DNA from 4 places in the Virgibacillus sp. DJP39 genome. Region 1 is predicted to be linked to each of the others. Evidence: riboswitches for the same ligand, from Rfam matches in the RefSeq annotation. Region 1 holds a riboswitch; each other region holds the start of a gene.

Region 1 (8,439 bases):
CTGCCTTTGATTCAGGCTTGGTGACATCGTTCCACGTTTTAAAGCGGAGGTCGTCATTATAAATGGGTGTTATCCCTGGTTTTCCTTCTCTGGTATTTCGTTTTAATGCGGTTAGAATTGTTCGTTTTTTATCTACATTTCCCATTAATCCTTTTTTCCGGACATCATTAAATTCAACCTCTTCATTTTCTATCTCAGCTTGTTCTTTTTGCTTTAAGTTTGGTAGTTCAAGCTCTTTGAAAAGTGCCTCCTCTAATTCAGCTAATGATACCTCAGCTTCGTAATAATCCGAGCCTGGTTTATCCCCTGCCTGCTGTCCTTTTCCAGGTCTCCCAGGTTTTCCATCACCTGGTTCACGTGCGACAACATCACCAACCTCACTGTCACCATCACCTTGACCAACATGCTTTGATTTATCATAATTGTAGCGGATCTTATATTCGTCTAAGGAACGAATTGGAATTTTGATAACATCGCGACCATTTGACATAATGATTCTTTCTTCACTAACGAGATCCGGTAAATTATTCCTAATGGCGTCTTTCACTTTATCCATATGACGTCGTTGATCTTGTAAGCCTTTGCGATGGAGGGACCAGTTTTCCTTGGAGACGACGGAATTGCTCTTATTCTCATCATGCATCGAATCCACTCCTATCTATGGTTTGTTTATCGTATGGAAAACACAAACAAGTTGTTACACCTGATCGCTGATTTTGGGTAAAAAAATAACAAGACTAAATAACTGTCAGTCTTGTTATTTGTTCCTGATTATCGTCTAATTATCGATTAAGCAGACTTCCTACGTACTGCAGTAATTCATTTGCTGAAATAGAGTTATAGCCATATTCATCAATTAATCGAGCAATCACTTCGTTAACCTTCTTCAATTGTGATTCATCCGGCGTTTTTGATGAGGTGGTAATTTTGACAACATCCTTTAAGTCTGCAAACAGTTTCTTCTGTATCGCCTCGCGCAAGCGTTCATGTGACGTATAATCAAAACGCTTACCTTTCCTTGCATAGGCGGAAATCCGAATAAGAATTTCTTCTCGAAAAGCTTTCTTCGCATTTTCTGAAATACCAATTTGCTCCTCGATTGAACGCATTAGCTTTTCATCAGGATTCATTTCCTCTCCTGTCAGCGGGTCTCGTAATCTATTTTTATTACAATAGGCTTCCACATTATCCAGATAATTGTTCATTAACGTTTTGGCAGACTCTTCATATGAGTAGACAAACGCTTTTTGTACTTCTTTTTTAGCAATTTCATCATATTCTTTTCGGGCAACAGCAATATAGTTCATAAAGTCCTCTCTGTCTTCCTCAGAAATAGACGCATGCTGCTCAAGTCCATCTTTTAATGACCGTAAAACATCAAGTGCATTGATTGCTGGTACTTCCTTCCGTATGATTGTAGAAGAAATACGGTTGATTACATACCTTGGGTCAACCCCGTTCATGCCTTCATCTGCGTACTCTTTTCTTAACTCTTCCACATCGACTTGATTAAAGCCTTCTACACTTTCTCCATCATAAAGACGCATTTTCTTTACCAGATCTACCCCTTGTTTTTTCGATGCTTTAAGTCTGGTAAGAATGGAGAATATTGCAGCAACCCGTAGTGCATGTGGCGCAATATGAACATGTGCCATATCACTTTCATTAATCATTTTTTCATAAATCCGTTCCTCCTGGCTCACGCGCAGGTTATACGGTATTGGCATAACAATAATACGTGAATGCAGCGCTTCGTTCTTTTTATTCGCAATAAAGGAACGGTACTCAGCTTCGTTGGTATGAGCAATGATCAATTCATCGGCGCTGATAAGAGCAAATCTACCAGCTTTGAAATTTCCTTCCTGTGTCAGTGACAACAAGTGCCATAAAAATTTCTCGTCACATTTTAAAATTTCCTGGAATTCCATCATTCCTCGGTTTGCTTTGTTTAATTCCCCGTCAAATCGATATGCGCGGGGGTCTGATTCTGATCCATATTCGGAAATAGTCGAGAAATCGATGCTTCCAGTTAAATCAGCAATATCCTGAGACTTTGGATCTGAAGGACTGAACGTCCCGATTCCAACACGTTTATCCTCTGAGAAAAAGATCCGCTCAACCTTCACATCTTCCATCCGGCCATCATACTCCTGTTCAAGCCGCATTGTGTTAAGAGGTGATAAACTACCCTCAATACGAATCCCATATTCTTCAAAGAAATCCTCCCGTAAATGATTCGGGATAAAATGAAGGGGATCTTCATGCATTGGGCAACCTTTAATGGCATATACCGCACCCTCATCTGTTCTGGAATATTGTTCGATTCCACGCTTCAGCATTGTCACGATAGTCGATTTCCCACCACTAACAGGTCCCATTAGCAATAATATTCGTTTCCGAACATCAAGCCGCTTTGCAGCAGGGTGAAAATATTCTTCGACAAGTCGTTCAATCGCATCCTCGAGTCCGAAAATTCCTTCACCAAAAAAGTGGTACATTCTTTTGCCATCTCTCTCGGTTAAACCAGAACTTTTAATCATATTATAAACGCGTGAATGGGCTGTTTGAGCAACTTCAGGCCTCTGCTTCACAATTTCTAGATACTCTGCAAATGTTCCTTCCCACATGAGCTGTCTTTCTTCTTCCCTGTAGCTCTTCACCTTATTTAAAATATCCATAATAATCCCTCCATCTATGTCAGGGTTTATATATCGTATGCATGGGTACACGTCATGATACCGACAAGTTTTTTCTTTAATTTTAATGAATATGCATACACAGGACACACGCCTAGAAATTTAGGCAAAAAAAAGCCGAACAGTATGGAAAATACCATTCAGCTTTTATTGTTTTCGCGTTGCGCGACTTTGTGGTGATGTCGCTCGACTTTACGGGATTCTCGCTCGACTTTGGGCCGGTGTCGATCAACTTCTTGGGCTCTTCGCTCAACTTTGGCTCGGTGTCGATCAACTTCACGGGGTTCTCGCTCAACTTTGGCCCGGTGTCGATCAACTTTGCGGGATTCTCGCTCAACTTCGGCCTGGCGCCGATCAACTTTGCGGGCGCCTCGCTTTTTTACATATGCTTAAATGCATTAATAAATTTCTGGGGTGATTCCTCCACGGTATAAGAGTAAATACCTCCAATTGTATGAATATAGAGGAGTCCACCTTCGTCACCAAATGTTCGATACGAAAGATCAAGCACTTCTTTTATTGGAAATTCCCGATGACGCGTAACTAACTTCTCATTGTACAAATATATATTCCGCTCCTGGCTGTATTTCTCGATGGTGTTAATTTCTCTTTGAACTTTTATATATGGCTGTACAGCAATCAGGTGCATAGATCTGTCACCACTTCCATTACAGGTTTTCGATAAACAAACGGATCACGTCAGCTCCACCGATGAAAGTGCCGAGCGAGCTTCCTAAATTTGCTAACACGACAACGAGTAGGATTCGGGTAACTTTATTATTCCAAAAGCCCTTCAAGGTATAAACATCATCTGTAAGATTTTCAAAATCACGTACATTAGGTCGGACGAAATATGCTTGAACAAACCCTGCAAACCAACCTGCAGCAGTAATTGGATCCAAAGATGTGATTGGAGCAGCTACAAAGGCTGTTAGAACAGTAAGTGGATGTCCAAAGGCAATTGCAGTTCCAATTGCTGATAGAGATCCATTCCAGAGTATCCAGCTAAGTGTCTGTTGGAGTGCTGCATCAGGGTTTGCCATAAACGTATAGATAATAATACCAATGAGAATAATTGGAATCGCCCAAGCCAAAATTTTAGGAATCTTGGATTTGGGAGGTATCTCAGATAGTTTTTCCAAGTCGTGTTCCTTTTTAATTTCCTCTTTAATTCCTGGAACGTGTGCGGCTCCCAGAACTGCAACAACTTTATTACCTGGTGCATCTTTAATTTTCTGTGATAAATACTGATCACGCTCATCAATTAGAGGTACTTTTAATTTTGGGAAATGCGCTGTCATGTCATCTAACATGGAGTTCAGCATGTCCTGGGACTTCATTTTTTCCAAATCTTCTTCGGTGATCGTTTCCTTTGAAAAAATGCTACCAATGACTTGCATCAATAATATTGCCTTCCCCTTCAGTCCAATTCCACGCCAAATACGTGAAAATGTCGTTTGAATGTTTCGGTCGGCTAATACTAGATCGGCATTTATTTCTTTTGCTGATTCAATACCTTGAATCATTTCTTGTCCAGCGTTAATCCCCAGCTGTTTTGCCATACGTCTTTGAAACGATGAAATTGCAAGGTTCATCAGCAGCAAGGTGGCCTTTTTCTCTTTAATAACTTTAAAAATATCCATGTCCCGCCATTTACTTCCATCAACTATTGATTGATAGCGTTGTTCATCGAGCTCGATACAAACAGAATCTGGCCGTTCCGCTTCGATAACTTCCTTCACCTGCTCGGCACTCTGCTTCGATACGTGGGCTGTCCCAATAAGGATAAATTCCCTACCATCTATATGTATTCTAGTAATATTATTGCTTTCATTAGACATAAACTACCAACTTTCTACACTTTAAACAAAGCCTAACTAAAATATTAAACTAGATTAGCTAAAAGTGAAATAAATTTCATTGTATTTCGGAAGTTATTTTCAAAAAAATTTGTATACATATCCACACTACCAAATTAAGTAATGCTATACTCCCTAGTTGATTAAATATTTTTGCACGTCTGCTAGTTTGGGAAGTGCTGTCATTGCACCCTTTGCAGATGCTGCTAAAGCACCAGAAACAGCTGCAAATTCTGCCATCTTGGATGCTTCCTGAAGGGAAAGATCCTCTATAGTCCCATCATACTTATTTACTGCATACAGCATTGCGGACACAAACGCATCGCCTGCCCCAGTCGTATCAACAGCTTTCACCTTCATTGCCGGTACATGCGTAGAACCTTTTAATGTGTAAATATAACAACCCTGATCTCCTAGTGTAACAAGAATAAGCGGTATATTAAACTGACTTAATGCCTCGACCCCATTACTCACACCTGTTTCTCTGGTAATAAACTCCAATTCTTCTTCCGATATTTTTAATATATCAACGTGGCCCAGCATACTGCTGATTGTTTCACGCGCATTCTGCTCCGAATCCCACAAACCTATGCGCAAGTTAGGATCATAAGAGACAATCATTTCATTCTGTTTTGCCAGCTTAACCGCGTAGTGAGTGGCTTCCTTGGCTGGACTACTAATTAAAGAAATCGAACCAATATGTAAAATTTTATTGTCGTTAAAATCCGACTCGTTAATTTCCGATTCCTCGAGAAACCGATCAGCGCTCGGATCTATGTAGAAGTCGAAGCTCCTTTCTCCGTCTTCTGCATTCGTTACAAATACGACACCTGTGCGCGTCTCGGCAGAAAACTGAACTCGTTTAGCATCCACGCCATAATCATGAAGCGTTTTTTGCAAAAAGCGACCTAATACATCATCTCCTATTTTCCCAAGAAATGTGGATTTTCCTCCCAGTCTCGCTATCCCAACTGCAACATTGGCAGGCGCCCCACCCGCACGCTTATGGTAGGTTTCGTTTGTTCCATCAGTTGGAATAAAGTCTATTAATGCTTCTCCTAATGAAATAACTCCGTCTTTCATTTATTTTTCCTCCTTGGTAGTTATACTAGTATTATTAATTGAAAAGACTCTATTGCTATGTTGCTTATAATAAATTATATTCTGTGTTTCATCATTCAAAATTATGAAGAAGTATTGTACTATTATGGTATGCTTTACAAAAACAATCAAGGTGAATAAAGCTTATGGGGACTAATGCTAACAATTAAGGAAATTGCAGCACTTTCCTGTACAGTAAACAACTCTAATGCCAGGGTTCCTATTTTAACAAGAGGAGACCAGACTTTTCTTTATCCTCTTTACAATTTAAAACTTACTCGTTAAGATAGAAGTAGAAAAACTGCATAGTAACCTTTCACTAGGGGAGCTGATTAATCGGCTGAGAAGAACTGTTCTGTTCTGACCCTTTGCACCCGAACTAGATAATACTAGCGTGGGGAAGTGTGGTCGAAGCGTGTATTACTTTATTTTCTCATACATACTAACAGACTGCATTCCACGGGGATGCAGTTTTTTTGTTCGTAGAAATTTATTTGGTGCCCCACCTGTCTAGTAGTGCCAGGCACCGCAAAAGGAGGAGTTTTTTATTATGGTAGTTCAAAATTGTTCGGATTCTGGTATTGCTGGGTGTAGTTTTTCTATTCATCCGATGAGTGATGGGTTTGTGGAGATTATTACGGCAGCTCTTGCGAATGTGGATACTTCTAAGGTTTGGATGGATACGGATGATGTTACGACAACTGTGCGCGGGAGGTTAACCCATGTTTTTGACGTGACGAAATCCATTTATATTCAAGCAGCAAAGACCGGTGAGCATGTTGCATTTGAGGCAACTTATTCATTAGGGTGTCCAGGAGACTCTGCGGGAGATGTTTACATGGCAGAAGATGATATACCCGTAAACAGCCCTCAGGTCAGTGATATCAAGCAACCAGCTGCGGCTAAATTTTCTCTTTATCCATTGGGTGGTGGTAACTACATGGATGTCATTATGGAACAGATTGAAGCGATGAAAAAGCATGTAGATGTTTCGCATGCACATTATTCTACCCGCTTGGACGGTGAATCGGTCAAAATTTTTGATGGATTAGAACAGGTCTTTAATGCGACAGTGGATGGTGGGTCAAGTCATACCGTAATGACAGTCTCAATCTCAGCAAATAGTCCATCGACTAAAGGAGTGGGTGAACATGAATAATTGGCGGTTTAAAGAAATTGTAGTCATGTCGGCACTGGCGGTTGTATTCGGGGTTGTGTATTTAGCATTTCTCCCTGTTGGAAAGATTCTTGTAGGGTTCTTTGGCCCAATTGGTTATGACCTTATATTTGGAATTTGGTTTATCGTATCTATTATTGCGGCTTACATTATTCGTAAACCAGGAGCTGCATTCATGTCTGAAACCATTGCTGCTATGATTGAGGTTATGCTTGGCAGCGCGGTCGGTCCAATGCTAATTATTTCTGGAATGATTCAAGGTTTAGGTGCTGAATCCGCGTTTGCAATGACCAGGTGGAAAAACTACTCTACATGGGTGTTAATGGCTTCCGGTGTTGGTGCAGCTGTATTTAGCTTTGCATATGGCTACTTCCTAAGTGGGTTTGCTGCCCTTTCTACTCCTTATGTAATAGGTATGTTTGTTGCACGCATGATAAGCGGTGCGTTACTTGCTGGATTACTCGGAAAGGCCCTAAGCGATGGTTTAGCTCAAACAGGAGTCTTGTCCAGCTACGCTTTAGGAAAAGAACATAGAAAGAAACGCGCAGCATGAAGAAAGATTTCATTTTAAGTGTACAACAACTGTCCTTACGATTTGACACTCCGTTGGATCAGGATACCTTATCAAAAGTTAGCTTTGAATTAAATAGAGGCGAAACACTTCTATTACTGGGTCCAAGTGGATGCGGGAAAAGTACGTTGACTTTTTGTTTAAACGGTTTGTACCCCCGTGAATTAGATGGAACGATGACTGGCGATGTCATGATCAATGGTAAGAAATCAACGGAATACAAGCCTGGTGAATTAAGTCGTCATGTGGGTGTTGTATTTCAAGATCCAGAAACACAGTTCTGCATGCTTACAGTAGAAGACGAGGTTGCGTTTGGCTTGGAAAATATACACGTTCCACATGATGAGATGGAAAATAAAATAGACAAAGCACTTTCACTTGTTAACTTAGCACCCTATAAGAAATCAGATATCGCATCTCTTTCTGGTGGTCAAAAACAAAAGCTGGCTTTAGCCTGCATCTTGGCCATGGAACCGAGTTTACTAATCCTGGATGAACCAACTGCAAATTTAGATCCTCTTGCTACGAAAGATTTGATTGCAACCATTCAGAAGTTGAAACAACAAAATGACTTTGCTCTGATAGTCATTGAACATCAATTAGACGGTTGGATGGATCTCTTTGACCGCAGTCTTTTACTTAATAGATCTGGAGAAGTCTTCTATGATGGCTCACTTCGAACCGGTATCAATCGTCTTTTACCGCTCCTGGAAGAGCAAGGTATCTGGCTGCCAAAAGTTACCCAATATGCACTACAACGAGGCAATTCAGGAAATTTTATCCCGCTGACTATCAGGGAATTTGCAGAGCAGATAGACCAATGGCAGTCGATTAAATTGGAAGAGAAAGCATCAACCAACCAAGATGTTCCAGACATTTTACTAGAGGCGGAACATCTATCCTGGATGAAAAAAAAGCATGAAATCATTAAAAACATATCCCTTAAGTTGCATGAGGGTGAATTTGTTGCCATTGTAGGTGCAAATGGTAGTGGCAAAACTTCACTTTCCAGAGTTCTGGCAGGAATTCAGAAGC
Region 2 (4,186 bases), on a different contig from region 1:
ATCGAATTCAAAGATGTTTTTAACCTTCTATAAAGGAATTTTGATGGCCAATGTAGAAAATGATAAGGGTTAGCAAAAATAAGAATTGAATAGGTGGAAAACAGTTTGAACAATCAACAATTAAACGACATAAAAGAATTACAGTTACTATGTGAAAAGGAAGATAAAATACAACTTAAATTAAATTGGGAAATGCTAAAGTCACGAAAGGAAAAGGATGAAATGGATTTCTACCATTACGAAGATGGTTCTTTAGTTGGGTTCCTGGCTATTTACCAATTTGGTAATAAGTATGAAATTTGTGGAATGGTCAATCCGGGTAACAGGAATCGTGGCATTTTCACGTCTTTATTTAATCAAGCATTAAAAGTAATTCCTCATGAAGCAAAGGAAATATTACTAAACACTCCTGCTAACGCAGAGGCCGCAAGAAACTGGCTGCAAACAAAAGCATGTGACTACTCATTTTCAGAATATCAAATGAAATGGGTCCCAGTACAATTGGAAGTGAAACAACCAATCGTTCGTTTAAGGAAAGCCGGACCATCCGATTTGGAGACCCAAATTAAACTGGACATAGAATGCTTTGAATATGATCCTGCCGGTGCACGGGATTTCAATGAAAATAATGGTTACAGCGAAAGTAAAGTTTCCTACATGATTGAAGTAGAAAGTGAAGTTGTCGGAAAGATAGGTATCCAGAGGGATGAGAATGAAAGCTATATTTACGGTTTTGCTATTTTCCCTGAATTTCAGGGCAAGGGCTATGGAAGGAATGCGCTTATTCAAACCGTGCTTGCTGAGAAAAAAACGGAGGGGGTAATTCTGCTGGAAGTTGCTGCAGAAAACAAGAATGCATTAAAATTATATGAAGAATGCGGCTTTTATTCTTATGAGGTGCAGGATTATTATCAGTTTAACAGAGTTAGGGGATAAATCTGTAGACGAATGTATTAAAGAAAAGTGCTAAACTTGTTAAGAAATTTATCTGAGGGTAAAAAGTATCTGATAAGGGTTTTCTAAGTCAAAATGTAAGAAATAGAAAGATTGAGTTTGACACCATTACTAAATTAGCAACATATTACACATATGTCCCAAAAAGAATAGAATTTGGTACCTGGGTGGTATAAATAGTTTCTATAAAGGAGCTTTTAAATTGCGATCGGAAAAAGAAAAAATGTTAACTGGTGAGCTTTATAAAGCGTGGGATCCATCTTTAATCAAGGAGCGGATCCATGCAAGAAGTTTAACCAGACAGTTTAATCAATCGTTAGAGACAGCCGATGTTGAGCGGGTATCTATTTTAAAAGAGCTCTTTGGTTCGACTGGTGAAAGGATTGAAATTGAACCAAACTTTCGGTGTGATTACGGCTATAACATTCATGTTGGTGAAAATTTCTATATGAATTTTGATTGTATCATTTTAGATGTTTGTGAAGTTAAAATTGGTCATAACTGTGCTATTGCTCCAGGGGTACATATATACACAGCTGCACACCCAATTGACCCATTGATAAGAATCAAAGGTCCTGAGTACGGAAAGCCCGTTGTGATTGGTGACAACGTTTGGATTGGCGGTAGGGCGGTTATAAATCCTGGCGTTATAATTGGAAGCAATGTTGTTATAGCGTCTGGAGCAATTGTTACAAAGAACATTCCTGACAATGTAGTGGTGGCTGGAAATCCAGCGAAAATCATCAAGCAAATTGATCAACAGGAACATGAAAAATAAACAAGTAGGGAGAATTTTCGATATGAAACGGGTAGATGTAGCGTATTCATTAATATACGATGAAGCAGAAGATAAAGTACTTATGGTAAAAAATAATAAATACAACAACTGGACCTTGCCAGGAGGTTCTGTGGAAAAGGGAGAAACACTGGGGATGGCTGCTGTACGCGAGACTAGAGAGGAAACCGGGCTGAAGATTGAAGTAGGAGATATCGTTTCCGTGAATGAGGCTTTTATGGAGAAGGATGGACATCATGCTTTGTTTTTTACATTTAACGCAAAAGTTGTTGGTGGAAAGATTACGATTATAGACACGGACGATAAAGTAGGAATTGCTGAAGTAAAGTGGGTTAGTTTAGCCACAGCATCTGATTTAATGCCGTATTACGAAAATGGCGTGAGAGCCTTGCTTGAATCAGCTATACCTTATACATTTCAAGGTGTAAAAAATTAGTATGGCATATGAATTTTCTATTATGACGCAGGTGCAGGCTGAAGAAATAGCGTTCAACTGGAACTACAAGGGTGTATATTCATTTTATGATATCCAAGCAGACGAGGAAGACTTTTTAGAGTTTGTTGATTCAGAAAAACGTGGTGAATCTGTGTTTGTTGTTGAGAATGAGAACGAGTTGATCGGTTATCTCAGTTTGGATAAAACAAGTGCCCTGACGATTGATATCGGATTGGGAATGAGACCTGATCTTACAGGGAAGGGGAAAGGGCTAGCATTTTTAGAAGCGGTATTAGCTTTTGTTAAGGATTCCTACCAGCCAGTTAAAATTACACTAGCGGTTGCGACATTTAACCAGAGAGCAGTAAAAGTATACAAAAAAGCAGGATTTAAAGAGAAGGAAACCTTTATGCAGAATACCAATGGAAGTACATATGAGTTTGTGAAAATGGAATTACAAATATAATCGATTCAATAAAAGGAAGGTGCCTTTCTAGTGGTGGTAGGAAGGCGCCTTTTTTCGACAAATAACGCGGTACCAGGCACCATTGACAATGTTGCGTGTTCGTGGTTAAGTAAGGTTATAACTTAATAGAACGTCCACTGGGGGTGCCGTTTGGCTGAGATAAGGAAAGTTCCTTTATCCCTTTGAACCTGATCTAGTTCATTCTAGCGTAGGAAAGTGGAGATCGGTTGTTTAGTGTAGATATTTTTCTGACTATTGCATATTCAGACCACTCCAATTTCTGGGGTGGTTTTTTTGTTGAACTAAATATAACTTAACTTCATCATAAAAAAACCAGCCCTTAGTGGGTTTCTTATTTTAAACTGAAAGGGGTTTCTTGTATGAAGCATTCTATTCCAACAGTTCTAACCATTGCTGGAACTGATCCAACTGGGGGTGCTGGGATTCAAGCTGATCTTAAGACATTTCAGGAAAGAGAAGTATTCGGTATGAGTGTTGTGACGTCAGTTGTTGCTCAGAATACAGTCGGTGTACAGGATGTCCAGCATTTACCAATAAAATTTATCATGCAGCAAATGGAGAGTGTACTTACTGATATACCGCCAGATGTAATTAAAACAGGTATGATTGCCAATTCAGAAATGATGGAAGAGATAGCAAAGACAATTAGGAAACACTCGATTCCTTATGTGATTGACCCTGTAATGGTTGCAAAAAGTGGTCATCACTTAATGGATGTAAATTCGATACTTACGTTGACTAATCAGTTGATCCCACTTGCTACAGTAGTGACACCCAACATACCTGAAGCAGAGGTGTTACTCTCCGAATCAATTGAATCAGTTAATGATGCAGAAAATGCAGCAAAACGTATTGTCCATGAATTGGGTGCCAATGCGGCAGTTGTAAAAGGCGGTCATTACACCCGTGAAGAAGCGGTTGATATTTTATATGATGGAATTTCTATTCACAGGTTTCCAACAGTGCGAATAGATACCAATCATACACATGGGACTGGTTGTACATATTCGGCTGTAATCGCTGCTGAGATCGCTAAAGGTAGTTCTGTCTATGACGCAGTCAGGATTGCAAAGTTATTTGTCACAGATGCTATTTTCTATAGCTTAAAGCTAGGAAAGGGTAATGGACCAACAAACCATTGGGGTCATCGTTTGAAAGGATTACCAAAAATAAATGGGGGAATTTTCAATGAATTATCTTAAGGAAATTAAAAAACAAAAACCTTTAATTCATAACATCACGAACGTGGTTGTCGCTAATTTTTCAGCAAATGGCTTATTGGCTCTTGGGGCATCACCAGTAATGGCAAATGCACCTGAAGAAGCCGCTGAAATAGCTGCTCACGCGAATGCACTGGTGCTGAATATTGGAACGTGTAATCGAGAACAGATTAAATCAATGATACTCGCTGGAAAAGCCGCTAACAAAAAGGGGATTACCGTTATTTTAGACCCTGTAGCAATAGGTGCAACAATTTTTCGCAAAAGTGCGGTCAAGGAAATTTTATCGGAAA
Region 3 (8,439 bases), on a different contig from region 1:
GGTAACACGCGAGCTCCCCCAGCAAGAATTTCATCTGTTGAAATGTTGTCACCGACACTTAATAGAATTGGCACTTTTAACTCATTAGGAAGTGCGCCCATTTCTGGAATTGAAACTATGTTCGGTCCCTTTTCCAGCTTCACTTTCTGTGCATCATCATACGACAAAGGGGGATCTAACAAGCGATCATCAATTGTTTTATCTTTTGGTTCGTTTATTTTTGGATATTTCATTTCTAATGTTCTAGGATCTGTAATCTCCCCAGTTAAAGCCGATGCTGCTGCTGTTTCAGGGCTACATAAAAATACACTGTCCTCGTTTGTACCTGAGCGTCCCGGAAAGTTCCGAGGAGTTGTACGAAGACTGTTTCTTCCTGTAGCAGGTGCCTGCCCCATTCCGATACATCCATTACATCCAGCCTGATGCAATCGACCTCCGGCTTGCAGAAGACTTGCAATATGCATCTCTTGAACTAAATTTGTGAGCATCTGTCTTGAGGTTGGATTGATGTCAAAAGATAGTCCATCAGCAATTCTGTGATCCTTGACGATTTCAGCAGCTATCGCAAAATCGCGATAACCAGGATTAGCCGAAGACCCAATATACGATTGATAAATTGGTGTACCTTTTAACTCTGTAACAGATACAACATTACCTGGGCTTGAAGGCTTAGCCACCAATGGTTCCAGCTCTGAGAGGTTAATTGCATCAGTTAAATCGTAAGTTGCTCCTTTGTCTGCTTTAAGCTCAGTCCAATCGTCTTCACGACCTTGTTGTTTTAAGAAACGTTTAATCTCCTTATCGGATGGGAAGACAGTTGCAGTTGCTCCAAGTTCTGCACCCATATTAGCGATAACATGGCGATCCATTGCTGATAAATTGTCGAGTCCGGGTCCATAATATTCGATTATCTTACCAACTCCACCTTTAACATCATAACGTCTAAGCATTTCGAAAATAACATCCTTAGCACTTACCCAATCCGGAAGCTCACCAGTTATTTCCACTCCCATAATTTCTGGCATGGTAATGTAAATTGGTTCACCAGTAATAGCCATTGCTACATCAATCCCACCAGCGCCAATAGCGAGCATACCCATACAGCCGTTTGCACAGGTATGGCTGTCAGACCCAAGCAGTGTTTTCCCAGGCTTAGCTAAGCGCTGCATGTGGATTGGATGACTTACACCGTTCCCTGGGCGACTATAATGCAAACCAAATCGTTTTGAGGCACTTTCTAGAAATAAATGGTCATCTGGGTTTTTGCTATCGACCTGAATTAGATTATGATCCACATATTGTGCAGATGCTTCTGTTTTCGCATAATCTAGTCCCATAGCTTCAAGCTCCAGCATTACCATTGTTCCTGTTGCGTCTTGGCACAATGTTTGGTCGATTTTCAGACCTATTTCTTTTCCTTTCTCAATCGTCCCTGAAACCAGGTGATCTTTAATTAATTTTTGCGCGACATTTAAGGGCACATCGTTACCTCCTCGTTAAAAGTATCACTATCATCATGATAGCTTTTCACTCTTACAAAAATTCATGCGTCGTTTACCTAAAAATGTGCTAAATTTTGGATATTAGATATATAATATTCTTTACCCTTTATGTATTTGTATTCAAACCGGCTATATAAAATATCTACATTAATATGAGGAAATAAAAAAAGACCCTACTGTAGAAAAGTAGAGTCTTCTGAAATAGTTGCTTAAGCTTCTTTAATCGCTTCGATTTCAATGTTTATTTTAACTTCGTCGCCTATCATTACGCCACCAGTTTCAAGTGCAGCGTTCCATGTTAAGCCAAATTCCTTACGGCTAATTTTAGTTGAACCACTGAATCCAGCAACTTCCTGACCCCATGGATCTTTTCCAGAACCTTCATATTCAACATCAAATGTTACTGGTTTCTTTGTCCCGCGGATGGTCAACTCACCAGTTACATCATAATTGCTATCTGATTTCTTCTTAATATCTGTAGCTGCAAATGTCATTTTTGGATGATTTTCTACATCAAAAAATTCTCCAGAACGTAAGTGTTCGTCACGTTCTTTCTTACGCGTGTCAATACTAGCTATATCTACAGTGAATTGAATGGTAGCATCCTCAAGATTATCTGGATCAGCCTCGATTACTGCATCAAAATCATTAAATACACCTTTTGCCTTTGATATCATCATATGTTTTACTACAAACTCTAATGAACTATGCGCTGCGTCTACATTCCATTTTACTTTTGCCATTATTATCTACCTCCGTGTTATTAATAGTATGTTACTTACTTTTCGATACCAAGTATATAATCATTAGATTCTATTGTCAAGTAAATGTACATGTGAAAGTAATAAACTATTTCCCCGAATTGAGCAGGGATAAACAGGAAACAGTTATTTAAAGGATAGATTGGTAAATATTTTATAGAGAGTGCCACCATTTAATAGGAGCTATCGATTATAAAGGTAGAACATATTAAGGGGAGGAACTAGCATATGAATCCATTGTTAATCATTGATGCAGGGCATGGTGGGAAAGACCCTGGAGGCGGTTCAAATCATTTTTGGAAGGAAAAAGAAATGAATTTAGCGATATCCTTGTATCAATTTAATCGTTATAAAGAGTTGAAAATACCGGTAATGTTGACAAGAAACTCGGATATTACGCTAACGCCAGAGGCTAGAACAGCAATTGTACGCAATAGTGGAGCAACTTTTTGCCATTCAAACCACATAAATGCAGGCGCAGGGGATGGTGCCGAAATCATCCATTCCATATTTGGCGGTAAGGAGATGGCTGACAGAATAGGATCTGAGATAAAGGATTCTGGCCAAAATGTCAGGCGAATATTCACACGAACGCTACCAACTAATTCAAACCTTGATTATTATTTTATGAACCGCAACACCGGTAACGTAACAACAGCAATAGTTGAGTATGGATTTGCGGATTCAAATAAGGACGATATCCACCAATTAAAGAATAATTGGAAAAACTATGCTGAAGCTGTTGTGAAAGGGTTTTGTCTGTTTATTGGAAATGATTATATTTTACCCAGTCCAAATAGTATCAGTAGGGAAACCAACCAAATGAAAATTTTACAACTTCCTGCAAGTGCTGCATCCTGGCGTGTTTATCCATTAGGTAAACACCCGACTAAAGGCAATGATGTAGGATTTCTCAGACCTGCAAAATTTAACGGCTTAGATTATAGAATACTAAAAAATCCAAGTCCGTATGTTTATACGATTAAAACACGGGATTTTGGTACGGTAAATATCTATGCCCATCCAAAGTATGGGGTGAAATTTAGATGAAAATGATGTTACTATTTCAAATTATCGTTATAATGGATAAAGTGGATTTTTAAATAAAAAATTAAGGAGAGTTTAGATGCAAAAAACATATGTACCTACGTGGGATTTGGAAAGCATCTTTGAGGGTGGAAGTACTTCAGAGCAGTTCGACTACTATTTGAAAGAAAATAAGGTGAATATGGATAAACTTTCGATTTACGTTGAAAACTTTGATCCAGATAGCGTTACCCCTGAAATGTTAGCAAATGTTGTTAACCAATTTGAAGGGGTAATGAAAAAGTTACGGGAAGCGTTCGCATACATAAGCTGTTTAAGTGCTCAAAACGTCAAGGACGTTAACGCAAATTTACTAGTTGGAAAGCGTAGTGAGCTTAAAGCAGAAATGGACGCAATTCGAACTAACTTTGATCAAAAATTAGTAAAAATAGATTACGAGAAGTGGAACGAACTTTTAACAGACCCATTTTTAAGGGAGGTAGCGTTTGTACTAAATGAAAATAGAGAAAAAGCTAAGGAGCAGCTTTCTGTTGATCAGGAAGTATTGATAAATGATTTAGCAGTAGACGGATATCATGGCTGGAGCCAGATGTATGATACGTTGGTTGGAAATATGAGTGTCGAGTTGGAATTAGACGGTGTGCGGAACTCTTATTCTGTAGGACAAGCTTCGAATAAATTGAGTAATTCTGATCGCTCCGTTCGAAAACATGTTGCAGAACAGATTGACAAGGCATGGAAAGCAAATGCAGAATTATTTGGGCAAACACTAAATCACTTAGCAGGATTCCGTCTGCAGAAATACAAGCACCGTGAATGGGATAGTGTTATGAAAGAACCCCTAGCAATAAATCGAATGAAACAAGAAACACTTGACGCAATGTGGAAGGCTATTTCAGATTACAAAAAGCCATTTGTGAAGTTTCTACAAAAGAAAGCTGATTTATTAGGAATTGAAAAATTAAGCATGTTTGATATTGGTGCACCTTTATCTGATTCTGCAAAAACGTATTCCTTCTCTGAAGGTGCTGATTTTATTGTGGAGCAGTTCAGATCGTTTAGCCCTAAAATGGCTGACTTTGCACAAATGGCATTTGATAAACAATGGATAGAAGCTGAAGATCGCACTGGAAAAAGGCCAGGAGGATTTTGTACTAGCTTTCCAGACAGTGAGCAAACGAGAATCTTCATGACTTATTCCGGCACTTCTTCTAATGTGGCTACCTTAGCACATGAGCTTGGCCATGCTTATCATCAGCACGTGATGAATGATATCCATGGTTTGAACCAGGGATACGCTATGAATGTTGCAGAAACAGCTTCAACATTCGCTGAGATGATTGTGGCTGATGCCTCTGTGAAACAGGCACATAATAGTGAAGAAAAAATGGCTTTACTTGAGGATAAAGTCCAACGTGGTGTAGCGTTCTTTATGAACATACATGCTAGGTTCTTATTTGAAAATCGTTTTTATGAGGAAAGAAAACAAGGTCTAGTTTCCGTAAACCGGTTAAATGAACTAATGGTAGAGGCGCAAAAGGAAGCATATGGCGATGCCCTTGCTGATTACGATGAGAATTTCTGGGCATCCAAGCTTCACTTTCATATCACTGGTGTTCCTTTTTATAACTTCCCATACACATTCGGTTACTTGTTCAGCCTGGGACTTTATGCACATGCATTGAATTCAAATGGGAATTTTGAAGAAGACTATATTGCATTATTACGCGATACTGGTCAAATGAATGTAGAGGATCTGGCGGAAAAACATTTAAATATTGATTTAACGAAACCCGATTTCTGGGAAAATGCAATGAAACTATGTGTTAAAGATGTAGAAGAATTTCTTGCAATCTCTTAGTGGTTTAGATGTTGTTAAACTACTAGATATCCGTTATACTGAATTTAATGATTAAAGCAATATAAAAAGCCTACAGGGGGAGCCAATTGGCTGAGAGTGAACATGAAGATGTTCTGACCCTTTGAACCTGTTAGTTAGTACTAGCGTAGGGATCGTGACTTTTTTGATGGATAAAAAGCGATGTGTGTGTGGATTCCCCATCAGGAAACTTCCCCTAGGCATTGCTTTTTTTGTTTGGAAAAAATAGGGGAGGTATATGTTATGCGATCAAAGAAAATTTTGTTTTTAGTTGAAGTTTCAATCTTTACAGCCTTAGCACTTGTGTTAGACCTAGCACCATTTTTGTCGTTTAAAATATGGGCACAGGGCGGATCTATTTCACTTGCGATGATACCCATCTTTATTGTGGCATTTAGATGGGGGATCAAGGGAGGACTGTTGTCAGGATTTCTATGGGGAGTATTACAAGTCGCTGTTGGTACCGCATATATTCTAACACCAGTGCAAGGATTTTTGGATTATGTAATAGCCTTCACTGTTTTGGGCTTTGCAGGATTGTTCGCAAAAAAAGTGCAAGTTGCAGTTAAGGATGGAGCAACGAAAGAGTACCTTACTTATATCATGTTAGGAGTATTAGTAGGGACGGGGCTAAGATTTATTTCCCACTACTTTGCAGGGGTTGTCTTTTTTGAATCAGCAATTGAGGGTCAAACTGTCTGGATGTATTCATTACTATATAACATTTCGTACATGGTGCCTTCATTTATTATTTGTACAATTGCTGTTTTCTTCTTATTCCATAAGCAGCCAAAAACAATGTTAAACACAGCGTAAAGAATACACACACATATCACGTACTTTAAAAAAGGCAGTCTTGGTCTTATCAAGGCTGCTAGTTTTCTAATGTATACTTTAGTCAGAGGTGATCGCGTGTGCGCGAATTAATAGGTGAATGCCAAACTTGTAGAAAAGAAGTATATTGTGAAGATGGTTTTTTTGATGGATATCAGGAAAATGGTAAACTACTATGTAATGCCTGTGCTGTAAAGCAAGAAAGCGAGAAAAATTAGACAGCCCTTTGGTAACATGGCTGTCTTTTTATTTTTTTGAACAATGGTCACTGTTAAAAACTAGATAAATCGAGCACTGAATTGCAGAAATCGAGCAACAACCACAACAATCGAGCACCAACTACATGAAATCGAGCACCAAACCATGTGTGCTCGATTTTGTTCCGAGGCCGCTCGAATTTCCATCATGTGTGCTCGATATTACCTCAGGTCTGCTCGATTTTTTACAATTCCTCGGAATTCCAACTTTAAATCCGCATTTTTTAAATCCTCCCATACTAATTCCCTTCACCCCAGCCAATAGCAATGCATAGGTTATAACACATTCAAAAATTAAGAGGATGTGAGAAAGGGAGAAGGGGTATGGAATTAACTGTTTCACATTGGCTCTATGCTTTTTTCACGTTAGTGATTATTGGAACGATGATTTTCAAAAAAGGGGTTGTGCTCCCTACCTTACTTGGGACCTTTGTAATAGCTTGGGTTTACAAGGGTAGTTTAGTTGATGGATTCACGTCGATTTTTAATGCGAATCTTGTTGCAGCGCAAGAGCTGTTTAGCATCTTTTTAATTATCACATTTATGATGGCGTTACTTCATGCTTTGCGAGACTTAGGTGCAGACAGACGAATGATTCAACCAATCCAAAAGATGATGGTCAATGGTCATGTGTCGTTTTTTGTTTTAATTGCAGTTACGTATGTGATTTCGTTATTCTTTTGGCCAACACCAGCAGTACCATTGATATGTGCATTGTTGGTTCCTGCAGCAGTTCGTGCCGGTTTGCCTGCGATGACGGCAGCTGTAGCCATCGCAATCGCTGGGCAGGGGATGGCATTGTCATCTGATTATATCGTGCAGGTTGCGCCAAGTTTATCAGCAAAATCCGCTGGTATAAGTACAGCTGCGGTAGCAGATTCAGCATTAGTATTATCACTAATTACTGGTGGTACCGCAATCTTAATCGCCTATTTAATGTACAGAAAAACAATCCGGAAGAAAGATAGTCCGTTAATTGAACAAGATTTAGCAAAGTTGGAAACGGAAAGGCAGACTACCAACAAGGCTTATGGATCACATCTCACTACGTGGAGTAAGGTGTTTGCAATTTTAGTCCCGATTTCACTACTTGCTGTTGTAATTTATATGATTTACACAAAGTTAGTATCCGGTCGGATGAGTGGTTTTGAGGGTGGAGGTGGTGCTGCATTCATTGGTGGTGTAGCCGTTATTTTACTCCTGCTTGCAACTGTAGCCTTTGGTAAGCAGCATGCACTGGACTATATTAGTAACCATATAACAGATGGGTTTATCTTTGCCTTTAAGGCGATGGGGCCTGTAATTCCGATTGCGGGATTCTTCTTTTTGGGAAGTGCTGATTTTGCTGGAAGTATACTTGGTGTTAATGAAAATCCACCTGCATTCTTATTTGACATCGTTCAGTATACACAAGAGTTCTTACCGCAAAGTGCATTGTTGGCAGGATTTAGTGTGTTAATTATCGGTATTATTACTGGTTTAGACGGTTCTGGATTTTCTGGCCTTCCGTTAACTGGTGCATTATCAGCTTCTCTCAGTAACGGATCGATTGATACGGAGACTCTTGCTGCAATAGGTCAAATGGGGGCGATTTGGACTGGTGGAGGAACACTTGTCGCATGGTCCTCTTTAATTGCGATTGCAGGTTTTTGTGGTGTATCTGTTATGGATCTAGTGAGAAAAAACTTTATACCAGTTGTATCAGGTCTGCTCATATCCACGCTGATTGCGGTATTCTTATTTTAAAACAGTAAAGGCATAAATATTGGAAAATAGGGAAATCATTAGTAGAATGAGTTCTAAATAACATTTTATTGGAGGTTACCTTACTTATGCCTGAACATACAAGTTCAATTGTAAATGACTCACTAGATGCTCTATACGACGATGGGTCATTTTTGCCAGACCTGAAAGATGGAACGAGAAAGAAAGCTTTTACCTCATTAGTGTCTATTCTTTCAACACCCAATTCTGTAAATAAATCATTCTTACGGATTGCACTAGAAAATGGAAAAGTGGTACGTATTCCGGCATTCCGGGTACAGCATAATAATATATTAGGACCGTACAAGGGTGGTATTCGGTTTCATGAGTCCGTCAGTGAAGATGAGGTAACGAATCTTGCATCCTTAATGACCTTAAAAAATGCACTCCACCAG
Region 4 (8,439 bases), on a different contig from region 1:
TGTTGGTGCATTTTCTAGTGTAGGAGTGAATCATTATGGAGCTTCAGTTGTAGCTGTAAGCAGCTACGGGGTGGCTGCGGAATTAGCATATGAGAATTGCGCTGGACCTGGAAGCTTTTTGCCAGCCTTTCTGGATGAGTTGTATGGGTTAACAGAGGAAGAAGTGAAGGCAAAGGCTATTACTCAAAACTTCACCTTAGAAGGGAAGAAAAATGATGCTAGATAAAAAGATCCTTCGTTTATATTTTATTCTAGGCAGTGTGAACACTTCTGAAAATCCTGCACATGTACTGCAGCAAGCAATAGAAGGAGGCATTACAATCTTTCAGTACAGAGAAAAAGGGCTCAATGCAAAAAGCGGGGTTGGTAAATTAACGTTAGGAATTGAGTTGCGAAATACTTGCCTTGAAAACAACGTTCCATTCATTGTCAATGATGATATTGAGTTGGCTATTAAGCTTAGAGCTAATGGGGTTCATATTGGCCAGCAGGACGAAAATATTATAAAGGTGAAAGAGCGTTTGCCCAAAGGTATGTATGTGGGCGTTTCAGTGTCAACTGTTGAAGAGGCTATCCTGGCAGAAGAACAAGGTGCAGATTATCTTGGAGTTGGACCTATTCATGGAACGTCTACTAAGGAGGACGCACTTAAGCCGATTGGAATAGAAAGATTAATAGAAATCAGTAAGAATGTAACCATTCCAATTGTAGCGATTGGTGGAATTAAAAAAGAGAATGCAGGAGAAATCATCAATGCAGGAGCGACTGGTATATCGGTAATTTCGGCAATTAGTCAAGGAGGAACTTATAAAAAAGCAGCGCGTGATTTAGAACTAGCTACAAGAGTGCTCAACTAATAATGATTGTTTATATTAAGGGGGGTGATGGGGTCACTAGAAAATCTTTAAAGGAGGTGAATAGGTGTATAGCACAAGACTTTTAACAACGATGGCGGTGTTTATTGCTCTTGGTACAATTGGAGCCCAGTTACTTTGGTTTCCAGCTGGAATAGCCAAAGCGTACCCTGCTCAGCATGCAATCAATGTAATGGCGGCAATAATACTGGGTCCTGGACCAGCGGTGGTTATTGCGTTTATGACTGGGTTAATTCGTAATATGCTAGGGCTTGGAACGTTGCTTGCTTTTCCTGGTGGTATGATAGGTGCGCTTCTAGCGGGATTATTATATAAGAAATTTAAACGGAAGATATTTGCTGTTGTGGGAGAAGTGGTTGGAACTGGAATAATTGGTTCTCTATTTTCGGTACCATATGCAAATCTACTAATGGGTAGCTCACTTGGTGCATTTATATTCTTACCATCATTTTTGGTGAGTAGTATTTCAGGAGCAATTATTGGTTACTTAGTTATGGTTAGGGTTAAGAACGTAAGTCCATTGAATAACACATAAGAAAATTTCGGAACTACTAGGGGTGCAGTATGCTGAGACAAGGAAACGCCTTGATCCCTTTGAACCTGATCTGGATAATGCCAGCGCAGGGAAGTAGCGAGGAAGTATCCTCTATTTATCTACTTTATCTTTCTTCTAGTAGCTTCCAAACACATTTCCTTAGGAGGTATTACATGACTTTTTCTGAAGCATTACGTAACGAAAATCAAGATGTGTATGAAGCGATTTTCAATCATTCCTTTGTTCAGTCGATTGGAAGAGGGGATGTGCCAAAAGAGGCACTTGCACACTATATAAAGGCAGACTATGAATACTTAAATGCTTTTATCCATATTTATGGGATTGCAATCTCAAAATCAAAAAACCGGAAAGATATAAGCTTTTTCAACGACCAAGTCGACTTTGTGTTAAATAGTGAAATCCATCCCCATAATAATTTTTGTGAGCAAATTGGCGTTAAATATGAGGAGTTACAAGGCTATCCGCTCCCACCAACAGCAGACCATTATGTAAAACATATGATGTATCATGCTTGCACGGGAAGCCTTGGTGAAGTGATTGCAGCGCTTTTGCCATGTCCATGGACGTATTTAGAAATTGGTCAGGAACTAATGAAAGAATATCAGCCCAGGAAGGACCATCCTTTTTTTCCGTGGATTTCCTTTTATGCAGATGAACGGGTAGCAGAAACCACGTTAAAAATGCGCAATATATTGGATCGATTAGCCGCTGAAGCCAGCCCAGCGGAACGAGAAAAGATGAAATCTGCATTTCGTAAAAGCTGCCAATTGGAATTGTCCTTCTGGGAAATGGCATACACTTGTGAAAAATGGCCTGTTGGAGAATATATAAAAGTAGGAGAATAAGGGCTTGTAAAGGGTGCCCCCAATTGGGAGGCATCTTTTTCATGATTAATTAACATTTTTCGGGCGGTGCCAGGCACCATTATGAACTTGCATTATTTTCCACATGGTAATATACTAAGTTACAACACTAATGTACTAACTTGGATGGGAAGAGGGTTAAACTTGATTCTTAACACAGACAGCACGAAACCAATTTATATACAAATTGCGGAGTGGATTGAGGAAGAGATTTTGAATGGAACGTTTGAAAAGGGTGAGAAGGTTTATTCGCAATATGCACTTGCAGAAATGTATACGATAAATCCTGCCACAGCAGCGAAAGGATTAAATATTCTTTCTGATGAGAACATACTCTTTAATAAGCGTGGACTGGGCAAGTTTGTGGCAGATCATGCAATTGAGATTATCACGAAAAAAAGAAAGGATAAGAACCTAAAAGGATTAGTAAAAGAGATTGTGTTAGAAGCGGAACGTTTGAATGTTAACGAGGATGAACTAGTTGTCATGATCAAGTCTTTCATGAATGAACGTAAGGGGGAAACTGAGTGAATATAATTGAATGTACAAATTTAACTAAAAAACACGGTAGAACGATAGCCTTAAACGGGATATCCATGTCTATTACAGAAAATAAAATTACAGGGCTTATCGGGGCTAACGGAGCAGGAAAAACTACATTGCTGAAAATAATTGCTGGATTTTGGCGAAAAACTTCTGGTGATATTAAGGTGTTTTCGGAACAGCCATTTAACAATATCAAAACTTCAGCTAACACAATTTTTATTGATGATCAAATGGATCTTCCTACTTCATTGACACTTTTGGAAATACTGCATGAAGCTGGAAGGTTATATGAAAAGTGGGATAAAGATCTTGCCTTTCGTCTTCTTGATTATTTTTCGTTTAACCCAAACCAATTCCATAGTCGTCTGTCAAAAGGAAAGAAAAGTACGTTTAATATAATTCTTGGTCTAGCATCACGCTGTTCGTTAACTATTTTCGATGAACCGACGACTGGAATGGACGCAAGCGTACGAAAGGATTTTTGCCGAGCCTTGCTAAAAGATTATTTAGCTCATCCAAGGTCTATTATTATTTCGAGTCACTATTTGGAAGAGATGGAAGATATCCTGGAAGACATAATATTAATAGAAAACGGTAAGAAACGCCTTCATTTATCAGTAGATGAAGTAAGAGAATATGCAATTGGCGCAACTGGAGAAACGATAAATATAAATGTATTGATACAAAACAGGGAAGTTATTTACTCAAAAAATCTAGGGAGCGATCATACATATGTTGTACTAAAACATAACTTCTCCGAAGAAGAGTTAGAAAGTGCAAGAGAAGCTGGGCTGACTCTTTCACCAATACCTTCCAGTGATTTATGTATCTATCTAACAAATAAAAAGGCTGGGGGGATTGATGATGTCTTTAACAGAACCTAGTATGGCCAATCTGGTGATAAAACAATTAAATTATAAGTGGAAAGCTTATACCGGTTTATTTTATTCACTGATGATTCTCCAACTACTAGCTATCATATTTTCTTTGGTTGTAGGATCAGGTATGTCTGGAGGAAGCTCAAGCTCCAGTGGAATTAATGTCAACATAAGGTACTTCTCAGCTGATACAGTTGTCGCTTTTACAATACTATGGGCATTTATTAGCGCAATTCTTATTACTACAAAAGCATACAGGGAAGATGACTTTATATTTGTTACGAATCGAGTAACTGCTAATCTATCAAACATGCTATTTTTAGGGATAGCCAGCATAATAGGTGCAGTAACGGCGCTATTGTCGGCTTATTTGTTGAAAGTCTTAATGTATTATGTGCTTGATCACAGCCAAATTGTGGGCATTGGATCAGGTCCTGGCTTATCGGATTTCTTTACAGGTTTAACTGCAACCATCCTTTATGTGTTTCTTTTTGCTTCCTTAGGTTATTTGGTGGGGACAATAGTACAACTGAATCGTATTCTTGTGGTAGTTATACCAGTTCTATTTTTAGGATTCGCATTTTTTGCAGAAAGTGTTGCAGGTGCGTATCCGCTCATTCAAATCACAGCGTTTTACTTCGAGGAGTCATCTATCATAATTTTTTCATCAAAAATTGTTGTAACAATTGCATTGGTATTCTTTTGTTCTTCGTTAATGTCTAATCGAATGGAGGTTAGACGATGAACATATTTACTTTTATGCCTATAATCATAATTATTACAATTATAGGATTGGTTGTTCTTGTGATTAAACGCAATACAAAAAAACAAAGAAAATATTTGTCTGGGGAAAAAATAAGATGGATGCTAGGAGCTTATCTACTAATTTTGCTTATTTCTGTAGGTATGTTTTTACTAATTCCAAGTAATTCAGGTTCAATCGCAAATGAAAAGGCGGACTTAGGTTCTTCGTATTTAGTAAAGTCACTTCACAATGGAAATGCAGCCGATATTGATGAGAAATTCATTGCGAAAAAGTGGAAGTTTGACTTTAAAGGTGAAATGCTAACTTTTTTAGCTCCTGGTAATGACGTCAATGGGATTTCGATTTTCGTAGAAGAAAAGATGGAAAACGACGGAATTGTAGAAGTAATGTATTACCAGACACCTACCTATGTTGAAGGTATGAATGTGTCAGATCGGATCAAGCTGGCTCAAGTTAAGCTGAGGGATAATAGACTAATTATAAGTAAGCCTGATCAATTAGAGTTAAACTTTACTGCTTTTAAACAAGAATTTATCATGAATCAATTCACAGAAGGAGATTCAATGAACTTGAATGGTTCACTTATACTGGGCGCACAAGCATTATATATTCGTATCCCAAAAACACTTAATGTGCAGCAGGACGAATATGGTATATTGCAATACATTAGAGAATAACTAAGCAGGACTGGAAAGACATCAGAAGGTGTTTTTCCAGATTTTATATTCATTCTAGGCGATCTTCCAGGCAACCACTCTTTTTATAGCTATAACAATTTAGGCTCCTCTTGAATATTATGACAGATAGGAATGATAAATGGAGGAGATAAAATGAAGATACATGTGGTGCAACGTGGAGAAACACTATGGAGAATTGCTCAACAGTATGGCAATGATGTTAATCAAGTCGTTTTAGTTAATCAGCTTGAAAATCCTGATTCACTCGTAATCGGTCAATCGATTGTTATTCCAAACCCTGAACAGGAATATGTTGTTACGCCAGGTGATAATCTCTGGAAAATTGCGCAACGGTATGGCGTGAGCGTTGCAGAACTTGCTCAAGCAAATAACATTACCAATCCTTCACTGATTTTCGTAGGAGAGTTATTGGAAATACCGTATACAACGCATGTTGTTCAAGTGGGGGAGTTTCTCTGGGGTATTGCCCAGCAGTATGGAGTGCCGGTTAATCAAATTGTCGATGCAAATAACATTACCAACCCGTCTTATATCTATCCAGGTCAACGTTTAAGAATACCGGTTACGAATCGGCCTATAACGGAAGTGAATGCTTATGTAACACAGACAAATGAGCAGGGAAGACGGGAGGTTCTGGCATTAGGAAGTAACTTTACGTATCTTTCACCATTTACTTATAGTGTCCAGGCGAATGGGACAATTACAGAAATGCAGGAAGCACAAGTGCTGGAAGCGGCAAGAGCGACAAACGTTGCACCGCTTTTAGTGTTAACTAACTTTGCAGGGAGGAAATTCGATTCCGACTTAGCAGCAACCATTCTTAGAAATCCGGAACTGCAAGAAACATTAATTACAAATATTTTGGAAAAAATGAGAGCAAAAGGCTACACCGGATTAAATATTGACTTTGAATATGTATACCCGGAGGATCGTGAAAATTATAACAACTTTTTACGTCGATTAGTAGCACGATTGCATCCAGAAGGGTTTACCGTTTCTACTGCCCTGGCACCAAAAGAGAGTGAGGCTCAACAGGGGTTACTCTATGAGGCTCATGATTATGAAGCTCACGGGAAGATCGTTGACTTCGTTGTCATTATGACCTACGAATGGGGTTGGGCTGGTGGAAGACCATGGGCTATCGCGCCGATTAACAAGGTTCGTGATATATTGGATTATGCTGTGACTGTTATCCCTCGTGATAAAATCCTGATGGGTGTTCCATTGTATGGACGTGATTGGAAAATCCCTTGGCAGGAAGGAACTTTTGCAACCCTAGTAAGTCCAAAAGAGGCGGTGCAATTAGCGGATAAGTATAATGTTTCCATTAACTATGATACTACCTATCAATCACCATTTTTTCACTATGTGGACGAAAATGGTCAGGAGCATGAAGTTTGGTTTGAGGATGCACGAAGTGTGCAGGCTAAGTATAATACGGTGAAAGAATATGGTCTTAGGGGTGTAAGTTACTGGGTTTTAGGTAATCCATTTCCTGAAAACTGGGCTGTACTGGGAGATAATTTTAGGATTAGGAAGCTTTAAACAAAAGAGTGAGTTACATTCTAGGTTTTACATTCCTTTTCCTTTTCCTTTCTACATGCGATAATAAAAAAAACAGTTGATAGGATGAAATTATGACAACAGTAATTGAATTAACCATTGCGTCTAACTATGTAAAAGATTATAAAGCAGGTTACCCTTTAATTAAAAAGGATTTTATTAAAAATACGAACGTTCTTAAAAACGAAGGATCTATCGTTCATTTGGTTGATCAAAACCGTAATTTTATTGCAAAGGGATATTATGGTAATCAAAATAAAGGTCTTGGCTGGGTGTTGACGAAGAATAAAGCGGAAGCGATTGACTATTCGTTTTTTAAATCCAGAATCAAAGAAGCAATGGATAGCAGGATTGCCTTATATCAAAGTGCCGACACAACGGGATTCAGGGTTTTTAATGGGGAAGGTGACGGTATAGGTGGGTTAACGATTGACTACTTTGCTGGGTATTATTTAATCAATTGGTATAGTGAAGGAATTTACACATTTAAAGATAGTGTGATTCGTGTACTTGATGAGCTTTGCGAGTATCGAGCAATTTATGAAAAGAAGCGGTTTGATACAAAGGGTCAATACATTGACGACGATGATTTTGTAAAAGGTACACGGGGCGAATTTCCAATTATCATAAAAGAAAACGGTATGAACTATGCTGTGTATTTGAATGATGGTGCTATGGTTGGAGTTTTTCTGGACCAAAGGCAGGTAAGGAAAGCCATTCGAGATAAATATTCTGAAGGAAAGAATGTATTAAACACCTTTTCATATACTGGTGCTTTTTCTGTTGCAGCAGCACTTGGCGGTGCGGCTAAGACAACAAATGTCGACCTGGCAAAACGCAGCCAAAGTAAAACTATTGAGCAGTTCAGTGTTAATGGAATTGATTATGAGCAGCAGGATATAAAAGTGATGGATGTCTTTGAGTATTTTAAATATGCAAAAAGAAAAGAATTGAAGTTTGATCTCGTCATTCTTGATCCACCAAGCTTTGCACGTTCAAAAAAGCATACATTCAGTACAGCGAAGGATTACTCAGGGCTCATAAAAGACACGATCGCCATAACTGAAAAAAATGGGGTTATTGTTGCTTCAACGAATAATGCATCGTTTGGAATGAAAAAATTTAAAGGGTTCATTGAAAAAGCCTTCAAAGAAACCCAAACAAACTATAGAGTACTGGAAGAATTCAATCTGCCAAGCGACTTTAAGACCCACGCACACTTTCCACAAAGTAACTATTTAAAAGTAGTAATAGTGGAGAAGAAATAACGGTGCCTGGCACCACCCGAATTATGTCGAAAAATAGTATTTGAGGGGTATTTTCTATGATTCGTGCTGTGTTATTTGATTTAGATGGGACGTTGTTGGATCGTGATCAGTCGGTTAGGAATTTTATCGATGGGCAATACGAGCGGATGATTAATTTGTTGGGTCATATTCCAAAACAGGTGTATACGACTAGGTTTTTACAGTTGGATAGCCATGGATATGTCTGGAAGGATAAAGTGTACCAGCAAATGGTGGAAGAATTCAGCATAGAGTTGCCATGGGGAAAACTGCTGGAGGACTATATATACGAGTTTAAGCATAGTTGCATAGCCTTTCCTAATCTTATTCAAATGCTTGAGGAATTGAAAGATAAATCAATCCGTATGGGAATAATCACGAATGGAAAAGGGCAATTTCAACTAGATA

The links. Region 1 has a riboswitch for thiamine pyrophosphate ahead of ACOI1D_RS15845 (YkoF family thiamine/hydroxymethylpyrimidine-binding protein). Riboswitches for the same ligand answer to the same signal wherever they lie in the genome.
Region 2: linked by a shared signal. The riboswitch ahead of thiD (bifunctional hydroxymethylpyrimidine kinase/phosphomethylpyrimidine kinase) and the one ahead of ACOI1D_RS15845 (YkoF family thiamine/hydroxymethylpyrimidine-binding protein) in region 1 are both predicted to bind thiamine pyrophosphate.
Region 3: linked by a shared signal. The riboswitch ahead of thiT (energy-coupled thiamine transporter ThiT) and the one ahead of ACOI1D_RS15845 (YkoF family thiamine/hydroxymethylpyrimidine-binding protein) in region 1 are both predicted to bind thiamine pyrophosphate.
Region 4: linked by a shared signal. The riboswitch ahead of tenA (thiaminase II) and the one ahead of ACOI1D_RS15845 (YkoF family thiamine/hydroxymethylpyrimidine-binding protein) in region 1 are both predicted to bind thiamine pyrophosphate.

What each region holds. Positions count from the first base shown of each region.
Region 1 is NZ_JBMERP010000060.1:4,863-13,301, reverse strand. It holds gene yhbH (sporulation protein YhbH) at 1-643, opposite strand, end outside; gene ACOI1D_RS15865 (PrkA family serine protein kinase) at 783-2,678, opposite strand; gene ACOI1D_RS15860 (hypothetical protein) at 2,858-3,130, shown strand; gene ACOI1D_RS15855 (TraB/GumN family protein) at 3,365-4,537, opposite strand; gene ACOI1D_RS15850 (aminoimidazole riboside kinase) at 4,691-5,638, opposite strand; TPP riboswitch at 5,968-6,074, shown strand; gene ACOI1D_RS15845 (YkoF family thiamine/hydroxymethylpyrimidine-binding protein) at 6,207-6,815, shown strand; gene ACOI1D_RS15840 (ECF transporter S component) at 6,808-7,386, shown strand; gene ACOI1D_RS15835 (ABC transporter ATP-binding protein) at 7,383-8,439, shown strand, end outside.
Region 2 is NZ_JBMERP010000026.1:31,398-35,583, reverse strand. It holds gene ACOI1D_RS10540 (GNAT family N-acetyltransferase) at 106-936, shown strand; gene ACOI1D_RS10535 (sugar O-acetyltransferase) at 1,157-1,732, shown strand; gene ACOI1D_RS10530 (NUDIX hydrolase) at 1,755-2,186, shown strand; gene ACOI1D_RS10525 (GNAT family N-acetyltransferase) at 2,188-2,652, shown strand; TPP riboswitch at 2,782-2,884, shown strand; gene thiD (bifunctional hydroxymethylpyrimidine kinase/phosphomethylpyrimidine kinase) at 3,033-3,875, shown strand; gene thiM (hydroxyethylthiazole kinase) at 3,862-4,186, shown strand, end outside.
Region 3 is NZ_JBMERP010000035.1:4,130-12,568, forward strand. It holds gene ACOI1D_RS12265 (aconitate hydratase) at 1-1,481, opposite strand, end outside; gene ACOI1D_RS12270 (YceI family protein) at 1,712-2,245, opposite strand; gene ACOI1D_RS12275 (N-acetylmuramoyl-L-alanine amidase family protein) at 2,492-3,313, shown strand; gene ACOI1D_RS12280 (M3 family oligoendopeptidase) at 3,390-5,171, shown strand; TPP riboswitch at 5,237-5,341, shown strand; gene thiT (energy-coupled thiamine transporter ThiT) at 5,433-6,005, shown strand; gene ACOI1D_RS12290 (hypothetical protein) at 6,104-6,241, shown strand; gene ACOI1D_RS12295 (hypothetical protein) at 6,605-8,026, shown strand; gene ACOI1D_RS12300 (Glu/Leu/Phe/Val family dehydrogenase) at 8,113-8,439, shown strand, end outside.
Region 4 is NZ_JBMERP010000026.1:22,697-31,135, reverse strand. It holds gene thiM (hydroxyethylthiazole kinase) at 1-226, shown strand, start outside; gene thiE (thiamine phosphate synthase) at 213-857, shown strand; gene thiW (energy coupling factor transporter S component ThiW) at 922-1,410, shown strand; TPP riboswitch at 1,419-1,519, shown strand; gene tenA (thiaminase II) at 1,584-2,276, shown strand; gene ACOI1D_RS10495 (GntR family transcriptional regulator) at 2,439-2,825, shown strand; gene ACOI1D_RS10490 (ATP-binding cassette domain-containing protein) at 2,822-3,724, shown strand; gene ACOI1D_RS10485 (hypothetical protein) at 3,705-4,463, shown strand; gene ACOI1D_RS10480 (hypothetical protein) at 4,460-5,161, shown strand; gene ACOI1D_RS10475 (LysM peptidoglycan-binding domain-containing protein) at 5,315-6,727, shown strand; gene ACOI1D_RS10470 (class I SAM-dependent rRNA methyltransferase) at 6,820-8,013, shown strand; gene ACOI1D_RS10465 (HAD family hydrolase) at 8,070-8,439, shown strand, end outside.